DNA from 3 places in the Paenibacillus sp. FSL H7-0943 genome. Region 1 is predicted to be linked to each of the others. Evidence: riboswitches for the same ligand, from Rfam matches in the RefSeq annotation. Region 1 holds a riboswitch; each other region holds the start of a gene.
The links. Region 1 has a riboswitch for cyclic di-GMP ahead of NSQ55_RS04950 (glycosyl hydrolase). Riboswitches for the same ligand answer to the same signal wherever they lie in the genome.
Positions count from the first base shown of each region.

Region 2: it holds a riboswitch for cyclic di-GMP, as region 1 does, so the genes downstream of both, NSQ55_RS02490 (choice-of-anchor A family protein) here and NSQ55_RS04950 (glycosyl hydrolase) in region 1, are expected to answer to the same signal.
Region 3: it holds a riboswitch for cyclic di-GMP, as region 1 does, so the genes downstream of both, NSQ55_RS03255 (transglutaminase-like domain-containing protein) here and NSQ55_RS04950 (glycosyl hydrolase) in region 1, are expected to answer to the same signal.

Region 1 is NZ_CP150148.1:1,147,718-1,154,087, forward strand. Features, by position in the region: gene NSQ55_RS04945 (sugar phosphate nucleotidyltransferase) at 495-1,868, shown strand; cyclic di-GMP riboswitch class I at 2,005-2,084, shown strand; gene NSQ55_RS04950 (glycosyl hydrolase) at 2,097-3,647, shown strand; gene NSQ55_RS04955 (glycosyl hydrolase) at 3,799-5,319, shown strand; gene NSQ55_RS04960 (discoidin domain-containing protein) at 5,371-6,370, shown strand, end outside.
Region 2 is NZ_CP150148.1:558,303-564,672, reverse strand. Features, by position in the region: gene NSQ55_RS02500 (NusG domain II-containing protein) at 1-12, opposite strand, end outside; gene NSQ55_RS02495 (alpha/beta hydrolase) at 832-1,806, opposite strand; gene NSQ55_RS02490 (choice-of-anchor A family protein) at 1,914-4,349, opposite strand; cyclic di-GMP riboswitch class I at 4,458-4,548, opposite strand; gene NSQ55_RS02485 (hypothetical protein) at 5,044-5,436, shown strand; gene NSQ55_RS02480 (ASCH domain-containing protein) at 5,636-6,049, opposite strand; gene NSQ55_RS02475 (kelch repeat-containing protein) at 6,236-6,370, shown strand, end outside.
Region 3 is NZ_CP150148.1:736,762-743,131, reverse strand. Features, by position in the region: rRNA gene NSQ55_RS03260 (16S ribosomal RNA) at 1-746, opposite strand, end outside; gene NSQ55_RS03255 (transglutaminase-like domain-containing protein) at 1,114-1,923, opposite strand; cyclic di-GMP riboswitch class I at 1,937-2,017, opposite strand; cyclic di-GMP riboswitch class I at 2,092-2,174, opposite strand; gene NSQ55_RS03250 (class D sortase) at 2,288-2,953, opposite strand; gene NSQ55_RS03245 (GtrA family protein) at 3,056-3,463, opposite strand; gene NSQ55_RS03240 (glycosyltransferase family 2 protein) at 3,450-4,430, opposite strand; gene NSQ55_RS03235 (phospholipid carrier-dependent glycosyltransferase) at 4,528-6,306, opposite strand; gene NSQ55_RS03230 (glycosyltransferase 87 family protein) at 6,296-6,370, opposite strand, start outside.

The DNA of each region.
Region 1 (6,370 bases):
AGTAGCAGTAGCATTTGTAGTTGTAGTTGTCATTGTCTCTGTGGTGGCAACTAGTCTTGCTCTTGTAGTTGCAGTTGTTCTTACAGTTGTTGCAGTTGCAGCTGCCTCCCCCAGAGCAGAAGCAAATCTTTAGAAAAACGTGCTTGCTTCCGGCTGGTACAGCCCGGTACGCACGGATCAAGTATTAAGAAAAAGTTGGTTAGGTGAAGAACGGAAAGGGAATTTGGAACTGTAGAAACGGAGTGTTCGCCCGAAAGATTTCCGTAGGAAAGCTAGCTTCGAAAGCATATGCTATCCTCGGATTTCTACCGCGAGAAGCGGTTCAATCAGGAAATCTGAGGATAACAGCGATCGGAAGTCCAAAATCCCTTGGAGTGGTTTCTACCTAACAAATTTTTTTAGTGCATCCGCTCGAAATAAGGCTAAGTGGAAGCTGACGTTTTGATAACAATTCAAATATGCTCGATTTCCATAATTCAAGGAGGGTTCATTCTATGAAAATGGTACTTCTATCAGGCGGTTCAGGTAAACGGTTATGGCCGTTGTCCAACGACTCACGTTCAAAGCAATTTCTAAAGGTACTTGAAAGCCCTCAAGGTGAACCAGAATCCATGGTACAACGTGTCTGGAGACAGCTGGAGGAAGCAGGGATGGCAGAATCATCTTATCTGGCCACCGGCCGTGGCCAAGTAGAAATGATACAAAGCCAGCTGGGAAGTCATGTGCCGATTATCGTTGAACCGGAGCGTCGGGATACTTTTCCGGCTATCGCCTTAACAGCTACCTATCTTTATTCAGTGGCAGGTGTTTCTCCAGCGGAGACGGTAGCAATATTGCCTGTTGACCCTTATGTAGAAGCATCCTTTTTCGATACCATAGCTATGCTTGAGGAGACCATGCTGGAAAGTGGAGCAAATCTGGCTCTAATGGGTGTTGTTCCTGAACATGCCTCAGAGAAATACGGATATATTATTCCTACTACCGAAGAGGCGGGGGAAAATGGTTTTATGAAGGTGAGTCACTTTCAAGAGAAACCAGACCGCATACAAGCAGAACAGCTCATCGAGCAAAATGCCTTGTGGAATTGCGGCGTGTTTGCCTTCCGCTTAGGGTACTTGTTAGATATTTTGCAGCGTAAAGGGTTGCCTTTAGGATATGAAGAATTGCAGAAGCAGTATAAGCTATTGTCTTCCATCAGCTTTGATTATGAAGTGGTGGAGAAAGAAGAACATATTGTGGTGCAGCCGTATGATGGATTCTGGAAGGATCTTGGAACGTGGAATACGCTGACAGAGGAAATGAGCAGCAAGCATGTAGGAAAAGGTTTTGTGACGGCGGATTCTGAGGGGACTTGCTTGATTAATGAGCTGGACATTCCGATTACGGTAATTGGTGCGAAGGATCTGATCATTGCGGCTAGCCCGGATGGGATTCTAGTTACCCATAAAGCTGAGAGCCCACGGATTAAAGAAGTGCTGAAGACCTTTGAACAAAGACCGATGTACGAGGAACGCCGTTGGGGTCATTACAAAGTTATTGATTATGTGAAATATGATGAAGGCAATGAAGTGCTGACCAAACGGATTTTTATATCCGAGGGGAATAATATCAGCTATCAATTACATCGCAAGCGTAGTGAAATTTGGACAATCGTCAGCGGCGAAGCAAGTATTGTGCTGAATGAGAAAAAACATAATGTGAAGGCTGGGGACGTGGTACGTATACCGGAAGGAACGAAGCACGCGATCCTTGCTTTGACGGATGTTGAGTTTATAGAGGTACAGACGGGGTCTGAATTAGTAGAAGAAGATAACATACGTATTACTTTAGACTGGAATGATATAGAACTACAACAATTCATTTCATAGGTCTAACCTATCTATTTAACCAATTCAAAATTTCTTGAAACAGGTAAATTGACTCAATTATCAAAAAAAGTCATAAAAACACTAAATATATCATTAATTGTCGTCGATACTTACGGTAAGAGAGATTATTTCTCTTAAATTGAAAAGGCAAACCTATCGAAAGGTAGGGACGCAAAGCTATAGGGCCTTCGAAAGAGTGGCAGCCTGGCTACCGAAAGGGAGATTATTTTGAAAGCTTACCGTACGTATCGATTGTTTGGTGCATTTCTGTCACTCGTCCTGTTTCTGACTGCATTTCCGCTTGCTGTTGGAATTTCGCCGTCTGTTGTCATAGCTGCTTCAAATTCTGGAACGCCAGTTACCCCAGGTGCCTCACCTGAAGCCGTAAAGCTGCTTAACTATTTTTACTCGATCTCAGGAAAAGGTATTATTGCCGGTCAACATGACTATTTAGAAAGTCCAGATGAAATTAACAATATGCTGAAGGGAACCAGCGGACAATATGCGGCTCTTCACGGTTATGAAATGGGTGCGATCAGTGGTCAGTCCGAAGCAACGATGGCTTGGCAACGTCAAAATGTGGTGAACAGCGCCATCAACTGGAATAAAGCGGGCGGGATCGTAGCTATGACTTTTCATGCTAACCTGCCGGGCACCTCTTATGACTGGGATAATGTGAAAAAAACACTTAGCCAGAGTGAGTTCGATAGTTACGTTACACCGGGTACCAAGCAATATAACAATCTGATCGCTGAGCTTGATAAGGTGGCCGTCTCTTTAAAAAGCTTGCGCGATGCCAATGTTCCGGTGCTTTGGAGACCCTATCATGAAATGAACGGGAACTGGTTCTGGTGGGGGAAGAAAAATAACTTTTCTAAACTATGGAATATTATGTATGACCGTTTTGTTAACGTTCATAAATTAAATAATTTGTTATGGGTGTGGAGTCCGAATGCTCCCAATGTTTGGTCAGATCCTTATGCGCTAACTTATCCAGGTGCTGATAAAGTAGATATTCTGGCAGCAGATATATACGAAAATGATTACCAGCAAAAATACTATGACAGCTTATTGAGTCTAGCCGCAGGCAAACCGATTGCGATCGGGGAAAATGGTGAAATGCCTAATCTGGAGAAGCTTCAGCAATCGCAAAGTAAATGGACGTATATGATGAGCTGGGGAAAAATGCTTTACGAGAATAACAGTGCAGACACAATCAAAACATTTATGAATAGCAACTATACCCTGACCAGAGATAAATTAAATACTGGTCTGTCACCGACACCTAGCGCCGCACCAGCGCCGGCACCTTCTGAAGAAGAGGGGGAGGCAGCAATTCCTCTCGCGAAGGGGCTTGCAGGAGAGTATTACAACAACATGCAATTGTCGGGAGCAGCAGCTCTTAACAGAACTGATGCAATAATCGATTTCAATTGGCGGCAAGGCTCGCCGGATGCCGCCCTCGGGATTGATCGGTTCTCCATACGTTGGAGCGGTAAAATTAAGTCATTATATAATGAGCAATATACATTTTACACTACCTCAGATGATGGTATCCGTGTCTGGGTGAATGGGGAATCCGTGATTGATAGTTGGACTAAGCAAAGTGGTACTGAGCGTAAGGGCATTATAACGCTGAAGGCTGGCCAGCTATATGATATCAAGGTGGAGTATTACGAGAATGAAGGCGATGCGAGAGTCCGCTTGATGTGGGAAAGTGCTAGTCAAGCTAAAGAGACAGTTCCAGCAAGTGCACTTTTTCTTCCGGATGTCTCCTGATTGATGAAAATTAAAGGTCGATCCTTAGTGGCTCTGCGTTATTGCAGAGCTACTAAGCTATAGTCCTCATTAGGTCAGAAGACGATTGTCCGATAACAGGTATGTTTTTAACACCTGTGGAGGCAGTACAGCTACCGAAAGGAGGATTTATTTGCGTAAATATTATAAGAAAAACAGATTGTTGTTTACTATGTTACCGGTGTTTATTATTTTTTCCTTGCTGCCTTGGGGAGAGGTTAAAAGTCTTCCGAAGGCTATGAGTGTTTCTTCCTCTCTACCTCCGGCTATACCAAGCAATCCTTCGGCTTCTGAAGAAGCCAAGCAACTGCTGAGTAATTTGGTGAATCTACGTGGCAAAGGGATCTTGTCCGGCCAGCATGATTATCTAGAAAGTCCAGATGAACTGGTTCATAAGCTGAAGAATACTTCGGGACAAAATGCCGTTCTACATGGTTATGAATTAGGGGCGATTAATAATCAATCCGAAGGGACGATCGCAGAACAGCGGCAAGCTGTTATAGACAGTGCAATTGAATGGCATCAAGAGGGTGGCATTGTAGCCATGACCTTCCATCAGAGCTTACCGGGAACCTCACCAGAATGGTCCAATGTAAACAGAAGTCTCAGTCAAGAGAAATTTAATGCTTATGTTACACCTGGGACAGCTCAGTATAAGAGGCTAATTTCAGATCTAGACGAGGTTGCTGGATATTTGGGTCAGCTGCGTGATGCCGGAGTGCCGGTCTTATGGCGACCTTACCATGAAATGAATGGTGGTTGGTTTTGGTGGGGGAAAAAGGACAATTTTTCAGAGCTGTGGAGTATTGTCTATGATCGTTTTGTAAACACACACAAGCTAAATAATCTACTGTGGGTGTGGAATCCGAATGCACCGAATGAATGGTCAGATCCATATGCTGCATATTATCCCGGTGGGGATAAACTCGATGTTCTGGCTGCGGATATCTACAATAACGATTATAAACAGTCCTACTATGAGGATCTGCTCTCATTGGCCGAGGGTAAACCTATCGGAATCGGGGAGAGTGGGCAATTGCCGAACCCGGATGTATTAACTGAGAAACAAAATAAATGGGTCTATATGATGACCTGGGGAAAATTACTGACAGAAAATAATACGCTACAGTCAATTAAAAGCTTTATGAAAGACTCATTTATAGTATCGAGAGAGGACTATGTTCTCACAACAGGAGGTCCTTCGATAGCACCCGTAACTCCGGTAACCCTAACGGGTTTAACTGGAGAATACTATAACAATACTGATTTAGATGGAGAAGCGGTACTTATCCGCAATGACCGTAAGATTGATTTTAATTGGCATGGTGGGTCCCCTGCCTCAGAGATAAATGAAGATCACTTTTCTGTACGCTGGAAAGGGAAACTCAAACCTAAATTCAGTGAAAAATATACGATTTCGGCATCCTCTGATGATGGAGTCCGTGTCTGGATTGACGGAAAGCTGATCATCGACAATTGGAAAAATCAAAGTGCAACCCTTCATAAAGGAAGTATCCCGCTCACAGCCGGAACGCTTTATGATATCCAAATTGAATATTATGAGAATGAAGGAGATGCCAATCTTCGTTTGCTATGGGAGAGTTCCAGCCAGAAGCAGCAGGTAATTCCACAAGGGGCATTGTTCCTTCCTTAATCTAATGAAATGATAGGGTAAGACATTCCGGAAGAAAGAGAGGACCTATGGATGGGAATAACGAGGAGAATATCTAATAGAAAAAATAAGATATCTGCAAACAAACCATTACTGTTATTATTAAAATTCGCCGCATTAACCGTCTTGTTTCTGTTGTCTGTCTCTGTCTTCGGAACAAATAGGACAAACGATTATAAGGTAGGTGCCAATATACCGAGACTATCTGCAGGAACTGATGCTGCAGCAGAAATACCGGATGGTACTGTGATCTGGAATCTGGGACAACATGATGGCTCAGCAGCTGAATTCGCTGCGAGTGGCACTTCTGGCAGCAAGAAGGAATTTAATGTTACTTCTTCGGTGCTCAAATCATCGGCTCTGCAGAGCTTGCCTGCAGGCTTGAATGGAAAGACCCAGCCGGAATTAACAATCACCTATCAGCTAAATAAGATCCCGGAGAATGGGGTCTTATTTAGCGTAGGTATTCTGGATGCTTATAAATCCGTGCCGCAAATGAGTGTGTTCTCCAATCATCAATTGTCGGGGATCATTCAAATTGCGGGCGTTGCTGGCACAGAAAGCGAATATAACTTTCAAAAGACCTATGAATTATATATTCCCAAGGAGCAATTAAAGATAGGAACGAATGAATTGAAGCTGCAAACGGTTCGCTGTTTATATTGCAGTGACAAAGAAGACGAATATTCCTGGTGGACTTGGGATAATCTCCGTTTAGAATCTCTTAACGCTCCAATTTCTGAGCCTATCCATGGCAGCTATACACTGACGGGAACAGTAGTGAATAATAAACAATTTTATTTCGATGAAGGTGCAGTTACGCACTTGCCTTATGTTATCAAATGGCTAGGGATGGCTTATAGCGGGAATGTGATGCGTACTAGCTGTGCCAGTGATGTCGGGAGATCCTGCTCGGATATGATGGAATATTACAAGGTATTGCAGGATTACAACATGCAGGCGGTTGCTTTGTATTTGCATACTGGTGATATTAAGCTTAAGGCAGATGGATCGTTGCCTGCTGACGCGGAGA
Region 2 (6,370 bases), 590 kb from region 1:
TGCGCGTTTCATAAAAATCTCCCTTATTTTTTAATTAAAATCCAGACTTATTAATTATAACGGTCTACCCTCAATCCTTCAATCAATGTTGGAGTTTATTGTCAGTTTTAGAGAGCTGTTCACAAAATAGGCACGCAAAATAACCCCAGCAGACACAACCCATTCGTCTCTGGCATTTTCAGTTGTAATTTGTAGCGTTTGCAAAAATATCCAACTTACATTTTAGCCCATTTGCACCGAGATCGCCCATCTCCTCTGGTTTACTAGCTTTTCCGGAATAATTCACAATTAACCCAATTTAAGTTACTTTCAAAATCTAAGCGCCCCTTATCGAGGTTTGTTCCTCTCTAGAATCAAATAAACCTTATCTTGGAATTCATTATTATATTTGCCTTTTAAACAATAGTGTGTTATATTTATATGGTATTTGTTTTTCGATATATTGAATATCCCCACCAAGAAGATGTCAGGCCGACTATTATACACATCGGCATTTTGGACAAAGAGGCTTTATGTTTTCTTGCAGTACTCTTCCTTTTTATGAGATTAAATTCGAAATATAGCATTCCGATTCACACTGGCGCGGTCAATGGAGCCGCAAGGGCAAAAGAGAGGTAGGGCTTTTGTCGTATTGGAAGGATTATTCTCGCCACACGGCTGCTGGAAATAACAAGGAATCAAGACACCCGTTACTCACGAACGGCGGGGGATGAATATAACGAGAAAGCATGACGGTACGATCCTTATTCAAGGACTACGTCATGTGTGGAAAAATATAGGCGCCCGATAACCGCTACCTAGCGGATATCGGGCGCTGTCTACGTTCAGGACTTATTTTACATATCGACTTACAAAAGCTGTTACTACATCTATATACCCCGCCTTATCCGTATCATAAGACAATCCATGCCCCGCTTGCGGTACTATGAGCCTCTCTTTTGGACTCTGGCATGCCTCATACAATTCATTCATCATAGCAAAAGGTACAAAGTTATCCGCATCCCCATGAATAAAAAGAATCGGAGCCTTCGCTTTCCGCACTTGTTTTAATGCAGAGGCTTCACCAAAGCCATACCCCGCCTTCAAGCGGGTGATTAGACTTGCACTTTGAACGAAAGGGAAACTTGGTAAGCGATACATGCGTCGTAGTTGGTAAGATAATTGTGCTTTTACTGAGGTATAAGCGCAGTCCGCAACAATAGCTTTTACCTGCGGCGGAAGATCTTCCCCTGAGGTCATTAGCACTGTAGCACCACCCATAGAGACACCGTGAAGCACAATTTGAGCACTGGGCCCAGTCTTTTTAATCATGTATTCAATCCATTGCAAATAATCTTTTCGTTCCGGCCAACCAAAACCAATGTAATCCCCTGCGCTATCTCCATGCCCTCTTGCATCGGGAATTAGGATGTTAAAGCCTAAGTTCTCGTAGTAGATTTTGGCGTACGCCCCCATATCCTTTGCTTTACCTGAATAACCGTGGGCTAGAATGGCTGTGCGTCCCGCAGCACGATTAGATTGGAGTAAGTAACCCCTTAGTTTAAGTCCATCTGCAGATACGATCTCAATATTCTCGAAGCTCTGGCGAGAGACCCAATCCTTCCCCTCCCCCCAAGAAGCTCCGGCAACCGGAGGATCAGCCTTCAGATTAGGATTATTACTTAGAAATACCTTTGGCGCTCGTTTAATAGCAATACCATAGAAGAAAAATCCCACATAGATTAGAATCCCTATGATGATTACAGCGCTAATAATGAACCATATCAATTCGCCTTCGCCATCCCCTCTACATTTCTTTTCCAACAAGAGTATACCATCTACTTAGAATGCACCAAACTATCGCAATCATGACATACAAATAGAGCCGCCATCGGAACACTCCCGAAAGCGACTCTATGTTGATCTACCCTTTATTATTTATTCTTTTTGGAGAACTTGGTTCTCATTAATAATCCGATAAGTGCAAAACCTAAACCTGCTACATAGTAAGGTGCAGGACTTGATTCACCCGTTTTTGGCAATTCCTTCACAGGTGGCTTTCCTAATGGGATCGTATCGTCCACTACGATGATTTCATCAGGTGTTGGTGTTGGCGTTGGTGTCACTGCCGGTACCGGACCTAATGGGATCTCATCATCATCAACAAGTACTTCTGTGCTATTCGACGGTGTTGGTACTGGCGCTGGTGTCGGCGAAGCTACAGGCCCAAGCGGCACGGGATCTTCTGCAAGAACTATAGTGCCAATTACGGATGATGGCGTTGGTGTCGGGAACACCGAAGTCTCTGGTGTCGACGTTGGTGTTACCTCTGGTGTTACCGTTGGTGTTGGTGTTACCGTTGGTGTTGGTGTTACCGTTGGTGTTGGTGTTACCGTTGGTGTTGGTGTTACCTCTGGTGTTACCGTTGGTGTTGGTGTTACCTCTGGCGTTACCGTCGGTGTTGGTGTTGCTTCAAGCGTCGGCGTTGGTGTCGGCGTCACTGTCGGCGTCACTGTCGGCGTTGGCGTTGGTGTCGGCGTTGGCGTTGGTGTCGGCGTCGGCGTTGGTGTCGGTGTTGGTGTCACTGTCGGCGTTGGTGTCGGTGTCGGCGTTGGTGTCGGCGTCGGCGTCACTGTCGGCGTTGGTGTCGGCGTCGGCGTTGGTGTCGGCGTCGGCGTCACTGTCGGCGTTGGTGTCGGCGTCGGCGTTGGTGTCGGCGTCACTGTCGGCGTTGGCGTTGGTGTCGGCGTCGGCGTTGGTGTCGGTGTTGGTGTCACTGTCGGCGTTGGTGTCGGTGTCGGTGTTGGCGTCACTGTCGGCGTTGGTGTCACTGTTGGCGTTGGCGTCGGTGTCACTGTCGGCGTTGGTGTCGGTGTCGGTGTTGGCGTCACTGTCGGCGTTGGCGTTGGTGTCGGCGTTGGCGTTGGTGTCGGCGTCGGCGTTGGTGTCGGTGTTGGTGTCACTGTCGGCGTTGGTGTCGGTGTCGGCGTTGGTGTCGGCGTCGGCGTCACTGTCGGCGTTGGTGTCGGCGTCGGCGTTGGTGTCGGTGTTGGTGTCACTGTCGGCGTTGGTGTCGGTGTCGGTGTTGGCGTCACTGTCGGCGTTGGTGTCACTGTTGGCGTTGGCGTCGGTGTCACTGTTGGCGTTGGCGTCGGTGTCACTGTCGGCGTTGGTGTCACTGTTGGCGTTGGCGTTGGCGTCACTGTCGGCGTTGGTGTCGGCGTCGGCGTTGGTGTCACTGTCGGCGTCGGACATGGTGTTGGCGTCGGTGTCGGCGTTGGTGTCACTGTCGGCGTCGGCGTTGGTGTCACTGTAGGCGTTGGCGTCGGCGTCGGTGTCGGTGTCGGCGTTGGCGTTGGTGTTGGTGTCGGTGTCACTATCGGCGTTGGCGTTGGTGTCACTGTTGGTGTTGGTGTCGGTGTCACTGTCGGCGTTGGTGTCACTGTTGGTGTTGGTGTCGGCGTCACTGTTGGTGTTGGTGTCGGCGTTGGTGTCGGCGTTGGTCCGGGTTCATCACCATCGTATGGATAGTGGTGAAATTCACCACCACCAGTACCTTTGAGTGAAGCCGCCACTAAAGTACCGTTAATCTGACCATTAATAAAATCAACATGAGCATAGGGGGCAAGTATGCTTCCCATTACACCTATGCCTGCCATATCAAGATACGCAGCTTGGCTAAAGTTAAGCAAAATTTTCTTGCTGTTCAACACGTTATTAGGTAGAAATCCGAAGTTTTTCATTTTTACGTTAGAACCATCAATATTAATAATTGCAGTAGATCCTGAAGGAACATTTATTGTAATTCCGTAGGTATTAGAGACGTTATCTCCTGAAACATTAAAAACATTGACCGCAGGATCTGTACCTGTCAGGGTAAGGCTGCCATATTGGTACACTGTTGTTCCATTCGCCGGCAATGCTGCAAGTTCTGCTGATTTGTCCTTCAAAGACTGACCTACTGCTGAAAAGTCAATCGTACTCCCCTGTCTTTTTGTACCACCCTTGAGGAGCGTTACATTCCCTGAAAAATCTCCCCCGTGCACGATATTCCCATAAACAGTACCTCCGTTGAAAGTAAGATTCCCTCCAACAACAAGTGTGTCAGTCAGGGAAACCTCTGCAGCGGTCAACCTATCTCCAACACTATAGTTGGTTAAGTTAACGTTACCTCCAGCAGCAAACCTTCCTTCCGTATCCGAAACTGTTGTTATATCCCCTAGAATAAACACGTTGTAGACCGCTGCAATTCCCAATGTAGAAGAACTGCTAGCTCCAGCAACTCCAGCTCCCAATGAGGAAAGCCCACTACCTACCGTCAAAATCCCAGCTAATACAAGCGAGAGTAACGGTTTTATTCTTCTTTTCAAATGGCACACCTCCTAAAACTATGATTTATATTAATCAGAATAATTACCAGAAACTCTAAAGGACCTAACAACAAAAAAGACCGCCAAAAAGAAGTGAAATTCCCTTCTCATGGCAGTCGGACGGTCATTGTGCCTTTAAGACACTTTAGACTCCTGGACTTTGCGTCCCGCCCTTTCAGACGGTTTGCTATTATCATGACTATATATATGTATTACACTGCAAGTCCAGAACTGGTAGCTGAAGCATTCTATCCAATAACAGTCTATGACTTTTAATACTTTTGAATTAATAACAGTTTAGCTCCCGACACCCACAATTGTCAATCAATTCCTTTCGATAATTCCCCGCATTAGTACCACACAAAAAAAGCGCCTAAAGGCGCTTCGCATAAGGTTTTTCATTAAATTTTAAAGTAACTGTATATAGCCCAATATGGATATCCATAAGGGAACACTCAGAATTAAACCAAAAAACAATCCACGCTGGAGGCTGCCCTCTTTTTCCATCATAATTCTCCTTTATTTGCGTTCGATACATTAATTTTTATTATTACAATTTTTAATATAATTTATTCTCCGTTATTTAGTTGTGAATTTTATCACATTGGATAAGCTGTTTAGAAATACCATTGATTATTTTTGGAATATCGGGGTAGAATACGAATATACGTTCCTATTAGAGGTGATGAGATTCATGCATAGAGCAGAAAGCAGGGACAACATGCTGGTGAAATCTTATTTATTGCTTCCGATGATTTTATCAGCTTTCGAACGGGACTCCGCCATTTTATCTACACACTTACGAACACCCGCCCCTTATCTGGAGGTGCTTGGAACAGCTGCTGCAGTAGCTACAACAGATCTAAGGGATGTTCGTGCAGAAATGAGAAGACGGGGAATCAAGGTGTATGAGCAAAACAGACTTAATACGGGAATTGAAGCCAAGTATATATGTCGTGGCTATCATGAACGAATGCTGCTGTTGAATGACATTGTTGCGGCTCAGGCTGCCATCCATATGCGCAGATATCTAGGGCTGGATATTTCATCTTTTAAGAGTTACGAAGAACAGTACCAGATTAAGTAAAGCTGTATAGAAGCCGCTGCGCTCTCTCCCCCCAATCAATTAGTGAACAAAAAAATAGGCCTTACCATGGGAGTTGGCAAGACCTGAGAGAGATATACCACAAAACACTGGGGGGTGTTTGGTGTCTCTAATATATACCTCGAACCTGAAAAAAAGCTGATAGGCACATAAAAATTACATTAAAAATATTGTTCGCCGTTCAGAAGTGATTAGAGTGCTCCCACAAGCTTAGCCGACCTTTAGCTGGAATTGGATGGCTTAATGGATGAACCCCTTTAAGCTTCCAGGCAAACCGTCCTTCACTATAGTCGCCAAAATCATATTCGTTCCCATTGATCCATTCCCTTAAATCCACCTCTGGAGTAACCACATAACATCCCGCGAGCTGACCTGTAGCAATAATAGCTCCTGTCGGCAAATTATTCGCTGTATAGCCATGTTTCGCCAATACTGATTTGTACGGTTCCTGTTCACAAATCTTTTTGTCAATCCTCACTCCGGCATGGATGCCTAACTCGCCGCGGTAGGCTGTTCTCCATGAACGAGTTTCAAACTCTTTTTCACCAAGAGCAATTAAGGTCGCCCAAGGCTGCCGTATTGTTATACACCGCATGATATTTATCCCCTTTGTTTTACATACATTCTTTATACAATAACAAATTATTATTATTATGGAATATAAAAGAATATATTGATTATCTATCACTATATTTCATAAATAGGAATTTATGTTTGGACAATCTTTGATGAGTTAGATAAATTTGTATAGTTATTAATATACATAAGGAGTTGTATTCTTTTGTTAAAAAAAACAACATTACTACTTAGTTCTATAATTCTTATCTTAAGTCTGTTCTCAGCCTTTTCTGTATCCGCTGAAGAAACTGTAAAATGGGAAACAAAAGCTAGTTTGCCCATAAACTTGATGGGATCA
Region 3 (6,370 bases), 410 kb from region 1:
GTCGCCTTCGCCACTGGTGTTCCTCCACATATCTACGCATTTCACCGCTACACGTGGAATTCCACTTTCCTCTTCTGTACTCAAGCCACCCAGTTTCCAGTGCGACCTCAGGTTGAGCCCAAGGTTTAAACACCAGACTTAAATAGCCGCCTGCGCGCGCTTTACGCCCAATAATTCCGGACAACGCTTGCCCCCTACGTATTACCGCGGCTGCTGGCACGTAGTTAGCCGGGGCTTTCTTCTCAGGTACCGTCACTCCGGTAGCAGTTACTCTACCGGACGTTCTTCCCTGGCAACAGAGCTTTACGATCCGAAAACCTTCATCACTCACGCGGCGTTGCTCCGTCAGGCTTTCGCCCATTGCGGAAGATTCCCTACTGCTGCCTCCCGTAGGAGTCTGGGCCGTGTCTCAGTCCCAGTGTGGCCGTTCACCCTCTCAGGTCGGCTACGCATCGTCGCCTTGGTGGGCCGTTACCCCACCAACTAGCTAATGCGCCGCAGGCCCATCCCTCAGTGACAGATTGCTCCGTCTTTCATTCTTCTCTCAGGAGAAAAAAGAAATTATCCGGTATTAGCTACCGTTTCCGGTAGTTATCCCAGTCTGAAGGGCAGGTTGCCTACGTGTTACTCACCCGTCCGCCGCTAAGTTATTTTGAAAGCAAGCTTTCAAAATAACTCCGCTCGACTTGCATGTATTAGGCACGCCGCCAGCGTTCGTCCTGAGCCAGGATCAAACTCTCCAATTAGTATTGAAAAGAGCGATATGCTCATTTTGAAACATCTGACGAGAAAATTAATTCTCTAATTTTGGATTTCACTTACGTGATTTCCTACTCACTCGTTGTTCAGTTTTCAAAGATCAAGTTCTCGTTGGCGCCGTTTAATGTCTCAGCAGCAACTCTTATAATATATCATGTTGTTTTCAGAAATGCAAGCTTTATTTTTCGAAGCTTTTTATCAGCCTCGTCTGTATCGCCTGTACGCTGTCTAACAACGCTTACCTATAATACCCCAACTATTAATAGAAAAGCAACCCCTAATATAAAAATAAACAACTAGCTTAATAATTAAGCTAGTTGTTTATTTAATAGAGTTATGTTTCTAGCGACGAACTTAATAGTATTTTGCCGCAGTATATTTGCTTGAGGCTTTAATTAAATCGGTTTTCTTATCACTCTTTGAAAGTCCTGCATCCACTGTAGTATCAATGGTAACCCACTTCCCATTAAGCAACACTTCGTTCCAGGCATGATATTGCGTAACGTAGCTTGTATTCCCCATTACCAACTTAGCAGGAACATCTACACTCCGCAGCATTGCGGCAAAAAGAGAAGCGTAATCATAGCAAATCCCTTTTTTAGTAGTCAATGTCTTATCGATGCTTGGAATATAATCAGTAGTTACACTATTAGCAAGAGAGTAATCATATTGTACATTCGCAACTACATAGTTATAGATCGCTTTAACTTTCTCTTCGTCTGTTGTTTTGCCTTGTACTAATTGTTTAGCTTTGACAATCGCTTTATCAGAAGAACTCCATTTCACATTCTGTACGGAGCCCAAATATACGGAATTCGAGTCACTCATGGTTACGTCTACTACTTCGGAATATAACGCTTTGTATTTATTGCCGGTTGTATTCACCAGAACAGAAACCTTATAAGTCCCATTTCCTTGTTGCAAAGGGAAGTCCTCAGCTTGTCCAGAAGCATACAAGTTATATGTATAGCTGCTGTTATCTTTGGTGATCATGAGTTTGATTCTTTTATCTTTCGGAATATCATAGTTAATACCAATAACACCTTGAGCCACTTTGGATGTAATCAACCAGCTGGCATCTGCACTTGCAGCTTGAGCTGTACTTACCGGAACTGAAGTCATTAGGACGAACAACGCCACCAGCATAAAATAAATCTTTTTCACGGATAAAACTCCTTTCGGTAGCTGGCTGCCATCCTTTCGGGAAGGCCCTTTAGCTTTGCGTCCCTACCTTTCGATAGGTTTGCCGTTATCGTATAAGCTCTATCTGTTCTAGCTTTACTAGATATAATTGATAGAATCCATTTGAAACAAACAAAAAAAGCCTCTTCATTCGGTAGCTGGCTGCCATCCTTTCGGGAAAAGGCCCTTTAGCTTTGCGTCCCTACCTTTCGGAAGGTTTGCCGTTATCGTGTTTAGCTTTCATAGTATAATACTATCATATTTATAGTTGTGAACAAGACCTAATTTACTAGATTACCCATTATTTTATAAATATCTCCCGGTATTTGTGTTTTCTTGTCATTCACTATTCTCCTTTTGTTAATTTGGCATGAACAATCAGCCGATGCGTTGGATTCACTAACGGATCACATGTAATCAGAGTAAGAATCTTATCCTTGTCATTCCCGTCAAGAACGGAGACATCACTCGGATCTACAACAGAAATATCGTATACCTCATAGTTAAACACCTGATCACTAGTCTTTACCGTGATAACATCCCCCACAACAACCTCATTCAATCTGTTAAACAAACGACCCGTAGTTCGAGCCCGATGCGCCGCGATTGCAGCATTCCCGATCTCTCCAAGGGGTGCCGTTTCTTTCATATGGGCTGCAGCATGTTTCATATTAGCTTTTGTAGCCCCTTCTAATACAGGCAGCTTCAAATCAATCTTATCGATTTCAATTAGTGCGATTACTTTGCCACCGACTTCAATCTCCGGTTCAGGCTTTTCTGTCTCTTGGGGTTGGGGCTGTGCCTGGGCATCCAGAACCGATTCCTCTGCTAACAGCTGAGTAACTTCAGCATACCTGCTCCTCAGATCTGACTGGGGAGTACTATCGGCAGTGCTTAGTTCAGCCGTTTCTAATAACTTCTCCTGCTGCCTGTCGTTGTACCATTCGTTAGCTGTCGGATATAACATGATAAGTATCCCAGCCAGTATGAGTAAATAGGAGAATTTACGCAATGTTATTCACCTCCGTATATTGTTTCTATGGTTATATACAAATCAAGCAGAAACAGCTACTTGCCTTTAAGCATAGCAACTCCTTCTGCCTGAAATTAATGTTTAAAATACCCATTTACGACTTCCAAAGAAATTGATGATCACCGTGATAAAGGTAACCAGCACCTTGGAGATCAAGACTTGAATACCTAGTTTGTCTGTCAACAGATGCATTAGCAGCAGTGATATTCCGAGCACTACCAGATTCAGCACGATAAACTTGACCAGCTGCACGCGGTCGAAGCCTTCTTTATTCCCCCGGTTGCGATCACGAAAGGTTACTTTTTTATTCAAAATAAAGCTATTCGCCGTGCCTGCACTATAGGAGATCACCTGCGCCAATGCGTATACCATCCCTAGTGAATTCAACAATGTAAAAATCACAAAATCAATAAGCGTATTGAGCAAACCTACGGCATTAAATTTGAGGAACTGTATGAATGCAGCGCGCAAGTTCTTATCTGACATCATTGTGGTCCTTCCGGCGGTCCAGTTGTTCTTCGTTCTGGTAGCCTTTAGTCTCACTAACAATATATAGCGGTCTATCTTTAGACTCGTCATAAATCCGTCCGATATACTCCCCAATCACACCCAACAGCATCAGAACGATACCGTTAAAGAGCAGATTAACGCCTACAATGGAAGCCCAGCCCGGAACCGTCCAGGAGGTAAAAAATATCTTTTGAAACAAGACGAAAAATAAATAGAGAAAGCTAGAGAATGAAAGGAAGAATCCAATATACGTAGCAATCTTAAGCGGCTTATGTGAAAAAGAGGTGATGCCATCTAACGCAAAACGAATCATTTTCTTCAGCGGATATTTGGTTTCTCCGGCAAAACGTTCTTCCCGTTCATATTCCACCATAGTCTGCTTGAAGCCAACCCAGCTCACCAAACCTCTGACATAGCGGTTCTTTTCTTTAAGTCCCCGCAGGACATCACATACCTTACGGTCAATAAGACGGAAATCGCCTGTATCCGTAGGAATATCCACACTTGTCATACTGCTGAGCAGGCGGTAAAAAAGCTTCGCGGTGACCTTTTTGAACATCGTTTCTCCGTGGCGCTTCAGGCGTTTCGCATATACAACGTCGTAGCCCTCTTTCCACTTCTCGATCATTTGCAAAATGACCTCCGGAGGATCCTGAAGATCAGCGTCAATAACAACAACCGCTTGACCTTCGGCATAGTCCATGCCAGCTGTAATCGCTACCTGATGTCCGAAATTACGCGAGAAGTCAATCAGCTTGACATGCTCGTCTCGTTCACAGATCTCCCGAATCATCTGGGCGGAACGATCACGACTGCCGTCATTGACGAAGACCAGCTCATAAGTATCGCCGCACTCGTCCATTACTTTTTTCAAACGTTCATAAGTATGGCTAATTACTTGCTCCTCATTGAACATGGGTACAATCACACTATATCTGGCTTTCACCTTTATTCCTCCTACAAGCTTTTTGGAGCGTTACATCCATCTACACTTCATAATAACGCTGCATGCATAAACTTATTTTATAGATTTTTATTAAATCCTAGAAAACCCAAGTAGGGAACCAACGCAGCATATCTTTCACGTAATCTCCACTGACCTGCATCCCTGACAGTACCGGGTAGAAAGCGATAAAGAGCAGCAAAGCAACAGCTACATAGACATACTGTACGTAACGGGCCTCAGGGAATTTAGTATCCAGCAACTTCATTATATATACAATACCAAGAATCATAAATGGCACCATAGCAAAATAATGGTAAATAAATGTTTCTCTTGGGACAAGCATCCACGGAACATATTGCGAGAAGAAGGCAATCCAGATCATGTAGAGATTCTTATCTTTACGTTTCAGCGTAATCCACAGTGTTGCCAACATTGCAAAAATACCCGTCCACCAGATAAGAGGATTCCCCATAGTCACTATACTGCTGACCTGACCTTCCGGCAAACCTTCACCACCGCTAAAGAACCAGACCGGTCTCTTCATAAACGGCCATTGCCACCATGAGGAAGCAAAAGGATGTGTAGCTACAAGCTGGCTGTGGTAGTTGTACATATTCTTTTGGGAATCAATCAAACCTTTTATAGTGAAGCCCTCTGCTGATGCAGATAACCCCGGCACAAAAGATAAGCTATAAATAATTACTGGAATAATTACAAAGAACCCGATACAACTAGCCAACGTAATAATAGTCTTTTTCCAAAAAGAATCTACTGCTTCACGACAGGTGCCCAGCAATTCCTTGTCTTTAATCTTCCCCTCTGCCAGCAGGCGTCCGGAGGCTTGGTATTCTCTGTAGCGTTCAAAAAGGGAGATAGCCAGCATAATGGCCAGCCCTGCTCCTCCATAGAGCACAATCCATTTCGAAGCTACGCCGATTCCGAAGAATAAGCCAGACCAGAATAACGGAATTAATGTTTTTCTTAAAGGCTGCTTGTAGAAATTCATTGTGTAATACCGCTGCATAAAATAGAACATCAACATAATGAAGAATACTCCGTATACGTCAATCGTGGAGATTCTTGTCTGTGTGAAATGCATGAAATCCAGCGCAAACAATCCTGCCGCGAGGGCGGAGTATTTGCTTTTCTTAAACAAACGAAGCGCCATTACATATATGAGAGGTAACATGGCAACTCCGAACAATGTTCCGATAATACGCCAGCCGAATGGATTGACTCCGAACAGCTCCATACCTATGGCAATCAAAAGCTTGCCAAGCGGTGGATGCGTATTCTCGTAAGGCACTATCCCGTGTGTATATTCATAAGCTGTTCGCGCATGATAGATCTCGTCAAAATAAGTACTATTCATAAAGTTAGAATATTCCGGAATGAGCGCCTGCTCGTCAAAAAGATTGGCCGCTGCTCCTCTTTTAGGTACTGCGTTAGCATCCGGTGTCACACCAGCAATAGGAAGGGGGATTCTTTCTCCCCCCTGCTCATAAAAGGCCATTTCGTTCAAAGTGAACCCTGGAGAGGTAACTGTTAACTTCACATATCTCGCTGTAACGTTCAGGGGTTGGCTTTTCCAGATGAAGACATTCCCAACATCCTCACTGACATCCATCGGACTGCTCCAGACCTCAGGATTGTCGCTGAATTCCAGCTTGAACTTCCCCGTGCCCACGCCACCAAAGATATTGACCCGTTCCAATGGTTTACTCTGCCCCAAATCTACATAGAAGCTTTCACCACTGGCAGCAGGCTCCCATAAGGTCTCTGGAGATTTAGTAGAGCCAAGATTATATAAAGCAAGCGCTGCGTAAACGGCCGTAATAGCTATTATGCATATCCAATCTATACGCTTAAACTTCATCGTTAAATCGCCCTCCCTTCTGATGCGGTTTAATTTGCCCGACAACTCTCAAATCTTCTTCATA